Regions from separate parts of the Desulforamulus hydrothermalis Lam5 genome, predicted to be linked through region 1. Evidence: riboswitches for the same ligand, from Rfam matches in the RefSeq annotation. Region 1 holds a riboswitch; each other region holds the start of a gene.

Region 1 (3,707 bases):
TGAAGATAGTCTTATCGTAATAACTTCGTATAGCATACATTATACGAAGTTATACGAGAAAATGTTAATTACCGGCGGCGGCCGCTGCAACCTAACCAATGACACGGATATCCAGACCGTCATAGCCAATATTCCGGGTAACGGGAAATTTGTTTACAGTGCTTTACACCGGTTTACCCCCAGGATTTGCGGCATTTTTTGCTAAAGTTGGGTGTTCCCACCAAGGTGGAAGACCAGGGCCGGGTGTTTCCGGTCAGTGACCGGGCCGGTCAGGTGGTGCAGGCCTTGGAGCAGTATTTACGGCAGCAGGGGGTAACCGTGCGGTACAAAAGCCAAGTGGACGGTCTGTTAGTCAAAGACCGGCGTTGCCTGGGCGTACAAGCGGGCTCTCACACCTTTCGGGCGGGAGCGGTGGTGCTGGCCACCGGCGGCATGTCTTACCCGCATACCGGCAGTACCGGTGAAGGATATGCCATGGCCCGCCGGTGGGGACACAACATTACCGAACTGTTTCCGGCTGCGGTGGCTGTTACCTGCAACGACGCCTGGATTACCGAACGACAGGTACAGGGCGTTAGTTTGTCCGGTGTGAAGATAGTCTTATACAATAGTGGGGGAAAAGTAATGGCTGCCGAACAGGGAGATGTTATTTTTACCCACTGGGGTTTGTCCGGTCCCGCCGCCTTGCGGCTGGGGCGGGCCGTAGCACTGGCGCAGCAGCGGCAGCCGGGTGTGATGCTCAAAGGGGAAATGGATATTTTACCTGACCAATCTCCGGATCTGCTGGCCAAGCGCCTGCTGCAAAGGGTGCAAGAAGGCGACCGGCGCTCTTTAAAAAATCTGCTGGCCGACTGGCTGCCGGAACGTTTGGCCAGGGTACTGGTCAAGCTGGCCGATATCAGCCCGGACGCCACCTGGGGACAGGTTGACAAAGGCGCCTGCCAAAGGCTTCTGGCCTTAGTGAAAAAGTTGCCGCTGCAGATTACCGGCACCCGCCCCCTGGCCGAGGCAACCGTAACAGGCGGCGGCATCAATATTAAAGAAATTGACCCGCGAACCATGGGTTCCCGTCTTATTAAAGGTTTGTTTTTGGCCGGCGAGGTATTGGACGTGGATGCCCATACGGGCGGCTATAATATGCAGGTGGCTTTCAGCACCGGCTATGTGGCAGGTGAGTCAGCGGCTGCTTGCTGCAAGGAAACTCTTGACGAAAGAAATACTTTCATGTAAATTACCATTAAATAAAAAATATTAAAAGTCTTATCAAGAGTGGTGGAGGGACTGGCCCAATGAAGCCCGGCAACCGGCCTATTTCTGGCGGCGGTGCCAACTCCTGCAGGATTAGTTCCTGAGAGATAAGGTGCGCCATGGAGTTATTTTTAACACCTTACGCCCTTATTGGGCGTTTTTGTTTTCCTTGCCGGAGGTTATTATGCTGTTGCCTCACATACCTTTAGACCTACAACCGCAGCAGGTGGCGGCCTGCCTGGGAGTGGGGAACAAACAACCTGTTGAGCCGCGCTGGCTGGCCCGGGTGCAGGAGATGATTAACCTGGGCAAATGCTTAATGCAGCCGGCTGCGGTAGCCGCTCACATGCAGCTGGCGCCGGACGGTGCCACCCTGTATCGCCGGGAAGCTTCATTTAACCTGCCCTGGCCAGGCTCTTATCTTGAAAATTGTAGCACGGCCAGCGTGGTAACTGTAACGGTGGGAGAAACTATCGAGAAAGAAGTGACCGGCTTGTTTAGCCAGGGCCTGGCGGCGGATGCCGTTCTGTTGGATGCTGTAGGAACGGCCGCCGTGGAGGAAGCTGCCCGGCGAGTGGTCAGACTGTTGGCCGGCCGGCAAAGAAGTAAGGGTTTATTTCCTGCCCCCCGGCTTGGTCCGGGCTACCGGGGCCTGCCAATGGATTGCCTGCCCTTGTTTTTGCAAATGTCAGGGGCAGAACAAATTGCTGTTGCCTGCAATGAATATTATCAAATGCAGCCGGCAAAGTCCCTTTGTTTTATGGTGGGGTGGTGCCCCCGGCCAACTCAAAAACAGGTAAAATGTCAGTCCTGTCAGATGACAAATTGTCGCATGCGGCAAGCCAATGCAGAAGGAGAGAGCGAACTTGTCTTTTAGGGAAAGAATTAAAAGAGAAATCTTGGTGGTTGACGGCGCAATGGGTACCCTGCTGCAGCAACTGGGGTTGCCGGCCGGGTGGTGTCCGGAGGAATGGAATCTTAGCCGTCCGGCCTCGGTGCAAGAGGTTCATAAATTATATTTGGCTGCCGGTGCCGATATTATCACCACCAATACATTTGGTGCCATCAGGTTGAAACTGGCAGATTACGGCCTGGACCACCTGGTGCGGGAGATCAACTTGGCCGCGGTAAGTTTAGCCAAGGAAGCTGCCCGGCCTTACGGAGCGATGGTGGCGGGTTCGGTGGGCCCCCTGGGCAAATTCTTGCAGCCTCTGGGCACCATGACTTTTGATGAGGCCTATGAGCAGTTTTATGAACAGTGCCGGGCCCTGGTAGAGGCAGGGGTGGATTTAATTCTTTTTGAAACCTTCGGTGATATAGGCGAGATGCGGGCGGCCCTGATTGCTGCGGCAGATGCCGGTCCGGTGCCGGTGGTGGCCAGTTTTACCTTCGACGAAACCGGCCGTACCTTTACGGGTACTGACCCGGAAACAGCGGCGGTAGTGGTGGAGAGGCTTGGAGTAGCGGCCATTGGCGTCAATTGTTCGGTGGGTCCCCGGGAACTGGTGCCGGTAGTGCAGCAGCTTACCCAAAGCACTAACCTGCCGGTGTTAGTTTCACCCAATGCCGGCATGCCGGAAATGGTGGAAGGCCGCACGGTTTTCCGGGAAACGCCGGCTACGATGGCTGAGTTTGCAGCCCGGTTTGTGGCTTTTGGCGCCTCCCTGCTGGGGGGGTGCTGCGGTACTACCCCGGAACACATTAAAGCCATTCAGCAAAGCGTTAAGGGGTTGCCCCTCAAGGAGCGCAACAGGGATTTTGGTTTGCGGGTGGCCAGCCGGGTTAAGACCGTAACTGTTCACCCGCAGGCTATGCCGGTGGCCGTAGGGGAACGCCTTAACCCCACCGGCAAAAAGGCTCTGCAGGCAGAAATAAGAGAGGGCAAGACCGAAATTACCCGCCGGGATGCCCTGGCCCAGGTGGCCGCGGGCGCTGCCATACTGGATGTCAACGTGGGGGTCGGGGGGGTAGACCAGGTGGCCGCTATGGAACGGGCTGTCCAGGCGGTTCAGGTGCTGGTGGATGCTCCCTTGTGTATTGACAGCACTGATCCGGCGGTTATTGAAAAGGCTCTCAAAATATATCATGGTAAGGCCATTATAAACTCGATTAACGGAGAAGAAAAAAGCCTGCAAACCATTTTGCCCCTGGCTAAACGATACGGGGCGGCCCTTATTGGCCTTACCCTGGACGAAGGGGGTATTCCCGCCACCGCCGAGGAACGTCTGGCGGTAGCCCGGCGGCTGGTGGAGCGGGTTGAGGCTATGGGAATACCCAGAAGCGATTTAATGATAGATTGTTTGGTGCTGACAGTCAGTGCCCAGCCCGCAGGGGTACCGGAAACTCTCAAGGCCATTAGTCTGGTAAAAAAAGAGCTTGGCCTTACCACCAGTCTGGGAGTAAGCAATGTGTCCTTTGGCTTGCCCAACCGCGGGCTGATCAATGCGGCATTTTTTGCC
Region 2 (3,707 bases), on a different contig from region 1:
GCCTTTTGTACATCTGCCTCTTCTTGCACCAGATTGCCGGCTGCCGTGGCCACAGCATCCGCCAGCGGGGCGGAGGGTGCCAGAATAACCACGGCGTCCGACCTGCCGAAACTTAATGAATGACCTACGGTGCCGGAGGAGGTGCAAATGCCAAGCGGGGTTTGCCCCGGCTGGATAGCCAGAGCAATGCGGTGACTGAACGGTGACTGCCCGGCAAAAATACCTACTTTTCTGGGCCGGGTCGTCTTTATAAAAATATCGCCGCCGTTTTCCACAATAACATCCCGGGAATACCGGGTCAAAGCTTTCCCTGCCAGTTGGGCAAAGGCGCCGGCCACCGCCGCCATTGGTCCAACCCCGGCCAGGCGGGCCGCCTCAGCCATCTCCACCGCCAGGGACGGTGCCCCGGCGACGGTTGGGTGAGGCTGCAAGCTGGTTTGAAAAACCGGGTCCTGGCGGATATACAACTCCAGCAGCCGGCGCTCTTGATAAATTAATTCCTCCGTCCGGCGCACCAGCTCAGGTGAAAAGCGTTCCCGCCGTACGCCGATATCCAAATCGGTTTCTCGCACCATCACTTGAAAATGCACCAGGTCATGCTGGCGGTGCAGGGAACGGTAAGTACGTTCGGTGTAGGTCAAGTTAAATCCTTACCTCCATGGCCCGTACCGGGCAAACCTTTAAACACTGCAGACAAACCACACATTTGTCACCGTTAAAATGAACCTCCATGGCCGGGCGCTCCAGATACAGGGCACCCGCCGGGCAGTGTACCGTGCAGGCGCCGCAAGCGGTACAGCGGTCATGGATACGCACCACTTCCTGGGTTAAAGGATGCACCGTGATGCCCTGATCCCTTAAATACCGGATGCCTTCTTCGTACCTCGGCCCATCCAAATCTAACACCATGGTTCCCTCCAGGTGAGGGTTAATCTGGGCCTTGACAATATTAACCACCAAATCGTAATCCTTAACCAAATGATAAATTATCGGCTGGTCAGAGGTGGTGGAAGTAAACCTTAAAACAATTTTATGCGGTGCCATACAAGCCGCTCCTTTCCTGATTACTTACTTACTTGCCAAAACTTTGCCCGTTAATCCGGCAGCCGGTCCGGGCAGCAACTGCACCGGTTCACCCAACAAGAAGTCACCCTTTTCTATCCACTGTTTTAAAATATGGGCAATTTCCCGGGCTTTAGCATAACTGGAAAGGGGCGCCGTAGGCACTTCTTTGCCCTGCACGGTAATTTTGCCCGATTTTAACCGGGCATAGCTGACCAGACCCAGGTTGCCCGCCAACCGGTTAGGATAACCCTCGCTGTAATCCACCACCGGAGCATGCAGTTCTTCGTCCGACAGGGCTGCAAACCGTAAAATTTCTTCATTGAGAATAGGAATCGGCACACCCAATCCCACCGTCAGAGTGGCACCATAACCCTGGAAGCTGGTACCCCTGAGCCACTGGGGTTTCATTTGCTTAAGATCTCCCAGCACTGCCAGGGTGCCGCCGGCAGAACCGACAATGTTGCCGCTGTCGTCTTTAAGCCAGCCGGGGAAGTGCTGGGTTCCGTTCCAAACCACATAACCAATGCCGCCGCCCAGGAAAATCCGAGTGCCGATACCAATGGTGGCAAAGTTGGGATCCTTCATCAACGGACTCAACTGCCCCGAGGTAGAGTAGTTGGCATTGCCCAGCCGGGGCTTCAAGGTCCCCATGTAGGTATAAATGGTCTTATCGCTTAAATTGACGGCACAGTTGTAATTTTGATAGGCATTACGGGGATTAAATAAAATAGCTTCATTGATGTCGTTAATGGTGATGCTGGTTTCTATCTCCCGGCGGGGATAACAATCTGTGCCGTAAGATAAAGCCTCCAGTTTAATCGGCTTGCCGGCCACCAGATCTTCAATCACATGCCCCCCGCCATAACGGAATGTACCGGGATAGTTGTTGTTGGCCGGATCATCTTCAGGCAGCTCGGTGGCCCCAATGTAAGCATCCACCGCCGCAATACCGGTATAGGCAGGCACACCGTTCAGCCAAACTTTGCTCATGCGAATACGGGGCGACGAATGCCCGAAGTTTAAAAAAGCCCCCGAGGAACACATGGGACCAAAGGTTCCCGTAGTCACCACGTCAACTTGAGCGGCTGTTTTGGCCAAACCCTGTTCCCGCACGCGGCCAATAACTTCTTCCGCCGTCAGTACCACTGCTTTACCGGCTTTGATGCGTTCGTTAATTTCTTTGTAGGTGCGTTCAACGCCCATGAGGTCCTCCTTCCGTGCTCTTTTGCCCCGACATAAACAAAACCCCTTCTTAACAGAAGAGGTTTTGATACTTGCTTAATCGCAGCACACCTCTTATCTGCCAGAAGAAAATCTTCTGCAGGAATTAGCACCTGTCCGGAATGCCGGATGGTTGCCGGGTTTCATTGGGCCAGTCCCTCCACCTCTCGGGATAAGAGCACAAAAATTATTTTATTTTTTGATTATTAAGTTTAACAACCCACCCTTAAATTTGTCAACCTAATTTTTTTCTACCCGGTATAACATTTCAATAACACCGGGGCCTTTATCTTCGTGAAGTTTAAAAAACTGTGCCAGCTTTGCCAGCTCCTGCTGATCCATAATAATGCGGTAGCCGGTAGGAAATTTGACCCAGAAAACCTCTTGATTTTTCATATCGGTTACTTCCAGGCCGTTGCTTTGCAAATACTGCACATGCTGCTGCACTAACAAGCTGCTGCACCTCCGAAAATATAATCTTAAATAAGGCCTTTGTCTATAATTAAGGCGGTGTTTTGCACCACCTTACTGTATAACCGGAAACTTTTTCTCAAAATCTAATCATGACAAGGAGGTGATATTATGACCTTGCAAAACGAAACCAGACCGGACCTGCTGGCAACCGGAGTCAGCAGTTGGCCGTACCGGCCGGAGGAACCTGCCGAGGATATAAATGCCGATTATATGTACGACCGGTACACTCACAGTTAGCACCGACCCTAAAATGTTTATACTCGAATTAGCGCCCCATGGCAAGGCAGGAAAAAGGTTTTAGTATTTTAGTCGCATGTCGTTAGGACTAAAGTCCCGTTTGTCCGCTGCCGCATTTGCCCAAATCACAAACCCGGCGGCCAACAGCCAATACTACTGTTGGCCGCCGGGTATTTTATACGGCAGCGAAAGGTTATGAAAACAATTTACTGACCGAAAGATCCTCATGAATACGAATAATAGCTTCGCCCAGCAAGGGCGCTACAGATAAGACCTTGATTTTATCAATCATTTTTTCCGGCGGCAGCGGTATGGTGTTGGTAATTACCACTTCTTTAATCACCGATTCTTCCAACCGTTGTATGGCCGGACCGGACAATACGGCGTGAGTGCAGCAAACATATATCTCTTTGGCTCCCCGCTCCATCAGGGCGGCGGCACCTTTCGTAATGGTGCCGGCAGTATCAATAATATCGTCAATCATGATTACCGTTTTACCTTTAATATTGCCGATAATATTAGTAACCTCAGCGACGTTGGGCTCCGGACGCCGTTTATCAATAATGGCTAACGGCGAGCCGATGCGTTCGGCCAGATCCCTGGCCCGGGTAACCCCACCGATGTCCGGCGACACCACCACCACATCTTCCTGCAAGTTTTGCTGGAAATATTCAGCCAAGATAGGCACCGCCGGCAGGTGATCCACCGGA
Region 3 (3,707 bases), on a different contig from region 1:
TCGGCAGGGCTGAATTTAGCCTGGGTGGCAAAATTACCGTTAATAACAGCACCGGCCAGGTCTTCAATGGAACGGGGCAGCTGAGCGGCTTCCAGCTCAACCACTTCTACTTTCTTTTCCACAATGTCCCGGACAGTGGCGCTAATACCTACCCCTTCTTTTAACTTAAGCAGGCCGGCTTTTTCCAGCACTACCAGGGCACGGCCGCCGTTGGTGGGGTCATTGGGAATACCGATTTTATCACCGGTTTTAAACTCACTGACGGTTTTCACTTTTTTAGAGTATAAGCCCATGGGCTCAAAGTGAATTTTGGCGGTGTAGGTAAGGTTTAAACCCTTTTGCTTATTGAAATCTTCCAGGTAGGGCAGGTGTTGAAAGTAATTGGCGTCCAATTGTTTATCATGCAGGGCCAGGTTGGGTTGCACATAATCATTAAATTCCACAATCTCTAATTTAATGCCGTCTTTCTCCAACAGGGGTTGCACGACTTTTAGTATTTCCGCATGGGGTACCGGTGTGGCGCCAACTTTTATTACTTTGCCGGTTTGGTTTGCTTGCTGTTGGGCAGGTTCCTTTGATCCGCCGCAGCCGGTTAGCAGCAGTACCAGGCTGCTCAGACAGGCCACAATAAATACCAGTTTTTTCTTCATGTTCTTTTCCTCCTTTAATTTTTATTGAATTTATTGGCAAGTAAATTGCCCAAAGATTGAATAACCTGTACAAGAATTACTAAAACGATGACTGTGGTTACCATTACTACCGAATCAAATCGCATGTAACCGTACCTTACCGCCAGATCACCCAATCCGCCGCCGCCCACCACGCCGGCCATGGCTGAGTAGCCTATTACCGCAATAGTGGTGATGGTAGTGCCCAGGATAATGCCGGGCAAAGCCTCAGGCAGCAATACTTTCCATATAATTTGCCAGGTGGTGGCACCCATAGCCAGAGCAGCCTCAATAACCCCTTTGTTTATTTCTTTCAAGGAACTTTCCACCATTCTGGCCACAAAGGGGGCGGCTGCCACCGTTAAGGGGACAATGGCTGCCGTTGTACCGATGGTGGTACCCACCAGCAGCCTGGTAAAGGGAACCAGGGCCAGCAGCAGGATAATAAAGGGATATGAACGAAAAATATTGATAACCGTTCCCAGTATCCGGTTGACCACCAGGTTTTCTTTAATGTGGCCCTGGTCGGTGATTACCAGAATAATGCCCATGGGAATACCCAGCAGCGACGCAAAAATAACCGCCACCACCGTCATATACAGGGTTTCCCAGGTGGCCTTAATTAGCTCAGGCGAAATACCGGATAAGTGGACAAACAAATCATTCAACATTTTTTAACACCTCGATTCTTAAACCCTGCCGGCGCAAGTGTTGCAAAGCTAAGCGACAGTTATCCTGGGACCCCAGACATTCTATTATTAACATGCCAAAGGGGGTATCCTGGATTTGATTTATGTTGCCGTAGAGAATATTAATGTCTACAGCAAATTTTTTCACCAGTGTGGATATCACCGGTTCGGCAGCGGCATCCCCGATAAAAGATACCCGGATGATTTGTCCCCGCCCCCTTTGCAGCAGCGGTTTCTTAATATGTTCGGGAATATCGGTTTGAATAATGGTTTGCACAAAACGGCGGGTGGTCGGGTGTTGAGGCTGCGTAAAGACGTCAATAACCAGCCCTTCCTCAATAACTTTTCCCTGTTCCAGCACTGCCACCGAGTCACAAATTTCCGAGATCACTTTCATTTCGTGAGTAATCATTAAAATGGTGAGGTCCAGCCGGCGGTTAATGTCTTTTAACAGGGCCAGAATTGAATCTGTGGTGGCAGGGTCCAGGGCCGAAGTGGCTTCGTCACATAATAAAACGATGGGATCGTTGGCCAGTGCCCGGGCAATGCCCACCCTTTGTTTCTGCCCCCCGGAAAGCTGCGAGGGGTATGCGCCGGCCTTATCCGACAGGCCCACCAGACCCAACAGTTTGGTTACCTTTTCTTTGATCTGGGCTTTCGGCACACCGCTGATCTCCAAGGGAAAGGCCACATTCTCAAATACTGTCCGGGATGATAACAAATTAAAATGCTGAAATATCATACCGATTTTGCGGCGGGCTACCCTTAATTGAGTTTCGTTAAGAGAAGTTATTTCCTGACCGTTTACCTTGATACTGCCGGAGGTAGGTTGTTCCAGCATATTTACACAACGGATGAGGGTACTTTTACCCGCGCCGCTGTAGCCAATAATGCCGTAAATTTCCCCTTTGCGCACCCGCAGGTTAACGTGATCCAGGGCAGTAACCGCACCGGCAGCAGACCGATAAATTTTTGTCAAATCTTGAATTTGAATCACCGGCATCAACCTTCCTTGAAAAATTAAGGCCTCTTCTGACAGACCAGAAGAGGCCATAACATCTACGCCCTCTTCTTATCTTTCAGAAGAAAGAAAATCTTCTGCAGGAATTAGCACCTTTCTCGGATAACCAAGAAGGTTGCCGGGCTTCATAGGGCCAGTCCCTCAGCCGCTCTGGATAAGAAGGATATATTTATTGTTTAATTAAACAATGTAAATTCTAAGGCAGAAGTGTCAGTTTGTCAATCAAAATTTTAGACATTTTTATCATAAGCTCTTAATATTTACCACCATCAGAGATAAAATATGGTAAGAACAGCAACCAAATACGGGGAGGGTTTATGATGCAGTTTAATTTCCGTTGCCCCACCAGGATTTTTTTCGGGCAGCAGTGCATTGACAAATACAGCGGTGAGCTGGCACCCCTGGGGAAAAAAGCCTTAATTGTAACAGGCGGCAGCTCGTCACAAAGAAACGGTTCCCTGGCTGATATGCTGGCTGCTCTCAACCGGCAAGGCATCCAGGCGGAAGTTTTTCAAGAAGTTGAGCAAAACCCCGGTTTAGCTACGGTGTACCGGGGCGGGCAAAGGGCCCGGGAGATGGGGGCAGATTTTATTATCGGGATCGGTGGCGGCAGCCCCCTGGATGCCGCCAAGGCTGTGGCGGTGTTGGCGGTCAATCAGGTTAGCCGGCAGGAATTAATGGCCAGGCAGTGGACCAATGAGCCGCTCCCGGTGGTGGCGGTACCTACCACTGCCGGTACCGGCAGTGAAGTAACCCCTTATGCAATTCTTACGGTGGAATGGGCAGAAACCAAAATGTCCATTGCCGGTGAAAAATTATTTCCGGTGCTGGCTTTTTTGGATGCCCGCTATATGTTGAATTTACCTTGGGAGATTACGGTTAACACAGCGGTGGATGCTTTGTCTCACAGCGTGGAAGGTTTTATTAACCGGCGTGCCACGCCCCTTACCGACCTGCTGGCGTTGGAGAGTATTGCCATCCTGGGCAGGGTGTTAACCCGCTGCAAACCGGCTGATCTTTCGCTGGCAGAGCGGGAAGAACTGTTGTATGCTTCCCTGCTGGCCGGTTTGGTTATTGCCCAAACTGCTACCGGGGTGATCCATGCCCTGGGCTATCCGTTAACTTATTTTAAAGGTTTGCCCCACGGCTTAGCCAACGGTGTCATTATGAAAGCCTCTTTGGAGTTTATGGCCCAGGCAGCCCCGGAACGTGTGCAGCAGGTGGTTAAAGCCTTGGGATGCAGCAATTTATCGCAGGTGGGAGAGTTTTTAAATAAGATGTTGGCGCCGGTTGATTTCAGATTAACGGCAGAAGAGGCGGCTAAATTTG
Region 4 (3,707 bases), on a different contig from region 1:
AAAATAAGCAAAAAGCAGACAGTCTCCCACATAACAACACCCCCTGTGTTTTAGAGTATGTTTACGCCAACACAGGGGGTGAGCGGTAACTTATGGTTGAGGTTGAAAACGGACCAGGAAGGTGCTGCCTTTAGTGCCGGTTTCCACCACAATATTGGCATTGTGCCGGGCGGCAACGCTGTAGCAAACCGCCAGGCCCAGGCCGGTACCATGGTCTTTGGTGGTAAAAAACGGTATCCCCAGCTTGTTCAGCACATCCACCTTGATGCCTTTGCCCTGGTCCTGCACCGCCAGCACAACATCCGGGTCGTCCAGAAAGGTTTTAACGGTCAGGTTGCCGCCTTCCGGCATAGCTTCCAGACCGTTGTATACCAGATTGCAAATAAGTTTGCTGATTTCTTGCTCGTTCAGCCACAGCGGCGGGATGTTGCCCGGTTCAAACAGCACTTGGCTGCCCGACTGCCGGGCCTGGTGGGCAATGGCAGGCAACAGGTCAAACAAGAGGTCGTTGAGTTGAAGCAACCTGGTCTTAGAGGCTTTGGCAGGCGCCAGCAGCAGCACTTCGGAAATGACGGCGTTGGCCTGATCCAGTTCCCGCAGCATCACCTGCAGGTATTCGGCAAAACCGGGACAGGCTGCTTCTTTTTCCAGCACCTGCAGCAGCCCCCGCACGGCGGTCATGGGGTTGCGTATTTCGTGGGCAATGCCCGCCGCCATTTCCCCGGCCAGCTTAATTTTTACCGCCCGCATGATATTGCCGGCGTACTCCGGGTAGCGGGTTAAATCTTCCTTCAGCAAAAGACAACCGCCCTCACCTGCCTGGTTTTTCGCCATGCGCAGCGCCTCCTTATGCGTGGTCAGACCTTATTAGGCACTGTTTGCCACGCATACCATTTTTTGTATTATAACACAGGTGTGGGAAGAACCCTGCTGCATCATGTCGAAAGCAAATAAAAATTTACCCGTTAATTTGCTACCCGTCCCTTACGGGCATATTAAAAGGCGCTTCACCTCTGACAGTGAAGCGCCTCAGATTGCCGATAACCCTTTAACGGTTTATGCTTGCCTTTGTCTATTTGAGACCGGCTTCTGCCCGCAGGAGGGCGGCTTTGTCGGTGCGCTCCCAGGGCAGGTCCAAATCAGGGCGGCCAAAGTGGCCGTAGGCTGCGGTTTGTTTGTAAATGGGCCGGCGCAGGTCCAGGGTTTTGATAATGCCGGCGGGGCGCAGGTCGAAGTGGCGGTTGATGAGCCGGATAATTACATCGTCACTGACTGTTCCGGTGCCGAAGGTTTGTACCCGTACGGATACCGGGCGGGCTACCCCGATGGCATAAGCCACCTGCACTTCGCAGCGTTTGGCCAGGCCGGCGGCCACAATGTTTTTCGCCACATAGCGGGCTGCATAGCTGGCGGAACGGTCTACCTTGGTGGGGTCTTTGCCCGAGAAGGCGCCGCCGCCGTGGCGGGCCCGGCCGCCGTAGGTATCGACAATAATTTTACGGCCGGTGAGCCCGGCATCCCCATGGGGGCCGCCAATCACAAAACGGCCGGTGGGGTTAATGAAGAAGCGGGTCTGGTTGTCTACCAGCTCCGGCGGCAACACATAACGGGCCACCTTTTCAATCATATCCTGGCGAATAACAGCCAGCTCTGCTTCCGGGTGGTGCTGGGTGGAAATAACCACTGTGTCAATGCGGGCCGGCCGGTCGCCGTCGTATTCCACCGTCACCTGGGTTTTGCCGTCCGGCCGCAGGTAGTCTACCAGGCCGGTTTTGCGCACTTCCGCCAAGCGGCGGGCCATTTGGTGGGCCAGGGAGATGGGCAGGGGCATCAGTTCGGGTGTTTCGTCGGTGGCGAAACCAAACATCATTCCCTGGTCGCCGGCGCCGATGGCTTCGATTTCTTCCTCGGTCATCTCGCCGGTTTTTGCCTCCAGGGCCTTGTCCACACCCATGGCAATATCGGGGGATTGTTCGTCAATGGCGGTGAGAACGGCGCAGGTGTCACCGTCAAAGCCGTATTTGGCCCTGGTGTAACCGATTTCCAACACGGTTTCCCGGGCCACTTTGGGAATATCAACATAGCACTTGCAGGAAATTTCCCCGCCCACCAGCACCAGACCGGTGGTCACAAAGGTTTCGCAAGCAACCCTGGCCATGGGGTCTTTGGCCAGGATGGCATCCAATATGGCATCGGAAATTTGATCCGCCACTTTATCAGGGTGGCCTTCAGTTACGGATTCTGAAGTAAAAAGTTTTCTGCTCAAAGGCATTCCCTCCCTCTATTAACTTTTCCGCTATCATCAAGAAATAAACCTCTCCGGCAGGAGAGGTTACTTTTCCCAGCATTTTCTCACCTTGACCTCATCTGTCAGGAAGCAGCTTCCTGCAGGATTTGGCACCTTCCGTGAGGTTGCCGGGTTTCATCGGGCCAGTCCCTCCACCTCTCTTGATGAGCACAGAAATATCAGCAAAATGCCAGATTTATTTTAGCAAAGCAGGTACTTTGTGTCAAACAAATTTATTTTACTTCATAATAGGAACGATCCATGGGTTCCAGCTCCACCAGGACGGTATCCAGGCCGAACTTTTTCACCAGTTCCCAGGGAATCACCATATCTTTGCCCGACCGCACCAGGCCGAAATAGCGGCGGGGGGCCTGCAGCACCAGGGCCACCACCCGTCCGGTGGCCGGATCAATGTGCAGATCCTTCACCGGCCCCAGTTTGGCGCCGTCGCTGAGGTTGACAATATCCTTGACTGCCAGTTGGGTTGCTTTTAACATGGCACGCACCTCCCCTATGCCATGTTATGCGCCGGGGTCAGTTTTGGTGCGCCGGCCCCGCAGGCGGGCCAGCCATTTGCCGCCGTACCGGGCCGCCAGGGTGGCTTCTTCCATTTTCAGCAGGAACACCGCCGCCACAAAAACCAGCAAACCGGTGCCGATGGCCGCCCCCACCTGCAGCGCCAGCCCCAGGGTGCCGTGGGCCGCCGCCAACCCCGCCGCCCCGGCCTGCACCGACCAGGCCGCGGCCGCCATGGCAGCAGTGGCCAGGGCAGTTTGCCCGGCAAATTTAGCCAGACCGGCATTGAGCAAACCGGGTAGGCGCCGGTTGAGGAACCAGGCCAGCATGGCGGTGTTGGCCAGGGAAGCAAGGGAGTTGGCCAGGGCCAGGCCGCCGTGCTTTAAGGGGCCGATGAGCAGCAGGCTGAAGGCCAGGTTGATGGCCACCGTAACCGCCATCAGTTTCACCGGCGTCCGGGTATCCTGCTGGGCATAAAAGGCCCGGGTAAGAATAATGTTGGCCGCCTGTCCCACCAGGCCGACAGCATACATGGAGAGAGCAAAGGCGGTCATCGCCGTGGCCCGGGGGGTAAATTGGCCGTGCTCAAACAGCAGCTTGATGACAGGGGTGGCTAGCACCATCAGCCCGATGCCCGCCGGCAGGGAAAATAAAATAACCATCCGGCCGGCCCGCACCACTGTATCCGCCAGTTCCTGCCTTTGCCCCCGGGCGGCCAGGGTGGTGATGGCAGGGTAAAAGGCGGTGCCCACCGCCAGCACAAAAAAAGTAATAGGCATCAGGATAATCCGGTTGGCATAGTTGAGGGCGGAAATACTGCCCTCCGCCAGGCCGGAGGCCAGGATGCGGTCGATAATCAGATAAATCTGGTTGAGCGAGGTGCCAATGGCCACCGGCAGCACCA

Evidence for each region. Region 1 has a riboswitch for S-adenosylmethionine ahead of DESHY_RS00525 (Vitamin B12 dependent methionine synthase,activation region). Riboswitches for the same ligand answer to the same signal wherever they lie in the genome.
Region 2: linked by a shared signal. The riboswitch ahead of DESHY_RS08965 (homocysteine biosynthesis protein) and the one ahead of DESHY_RS00525 (Vitamin B12 dependent methionine synthase,activation region) in region 1 are both predicted to bind S-adenosylmethionine.
Region 3: linked by a shared signal. The riboswitch ahead of DESHY_RS05510 (methionine ABC transporter ATP-binding protein) and the one ahead of DESHY_RS00525 (Vitamin B12 dependent methionine synthase,activation region) in region 1 are both predicted to bind S-adenosylmethionine.
Region 4: linked by a shared signal. The riboswitch ahead of metK (methionine adenosyltransferase) and the one ahead of DESHY_RS00525 (Vitamin B12 dependent methionine synthase,activation region) in region 1 are both predicted to bind S-adenosylmethionine.

Annotation. Positions count from the first base shown of each region.
Region 1 is NZ_CAOS01000001.1:91,003-94,709, forward strand. It holds gene DESHY_RS00515 (aminoacetone oxidase family FAD-binding enzyme) at 1-20, shown strand, start outside; gene DESHY_RS00520 (BaiN/RdsA family NAD(P)/FAD-dependent oxidoreductase) at 199-1,230, shown strand; SAM riboswitch class I at 1,258-1,362, shown strand; gene DESHY_RS00525 (Vitamin B12 dependent methionine synthase,activation region) at 1,433-2,125, shown strand; gene DESHY_RS00530 (homocysteine S-methyltransferase family protein) at 2,115-3,707, shown strand, end outside.
Region 2 is NZ_CAOS01000011.1:155,031-158,737, reverse strand. It holds gene DESHY_RS08975 (UPF0280 family protein) at 1-641, opposite strand, end outside; gene DESHY_RS08970 (NIL domain-containing protein) at 643-1,044, opposite strand; gene DESHY_RS08965 (homocysteine biosynthesis protein) at 1,069-2,268, opposite strand; SAM riboswitch class I at 2,359-2,465, opposite strand; gene DESHY_RS08960 (hypothetical protein) at 2,527-2,733, opposite strand; gene DESHY_RS14740 (hypothetical protein) at 2,869-2,997, shown strand; gene DESHY_RS08955 (ribose-phosphate diphosphokinase) at 3,191-3,707, opposite strand, start outside.
Region 3 is NZ_CAOS01000008.1:58,319-62,025, reverse strand. It holds gene DESHY_RS05520 (MetQ/NlpA family ABC transporter substrate-binding protein) at 1-650, opposite strand, end outside; gene DESHY_RS05515 (methionine ABC transporter permease) at 665-1,339, opposite strand; gene DESHY_RS05510 (methionine ABC transporter ATP-binding protein) at 1,329-2,354, opposite strand; SAM riboswitch class I at 2,427-2,539, opposite strand; gene DESHY_RS05505 (iron-containing alcohol dehydrogenase family protein) at 2,699-3,707, shown strand, end outside.
Region 4 is NZ_CAOS01000003.1:596,066-599,772, forward strand. It holds gene DESHY_RS03800 (glycosyltransferase) at 1-32, opposite strand, end outside; gene DESHY_RS03805 (ATP-binding protein) at 91-834, opposite strand; gene metK (methionine adenosyltransferase) at 1,073-2,266, opposite strand; SAM riboswitch class I at 2,361-2,458, opposite strand; gene DESHY_RS03815 (YlmC/YmxH family sporulation protein) at 2,521-2,784, opposite strand; gene murJ (murein biosynthesis integral membrane protein MurJ) at 2,809-3,707, opposite strand, start outside.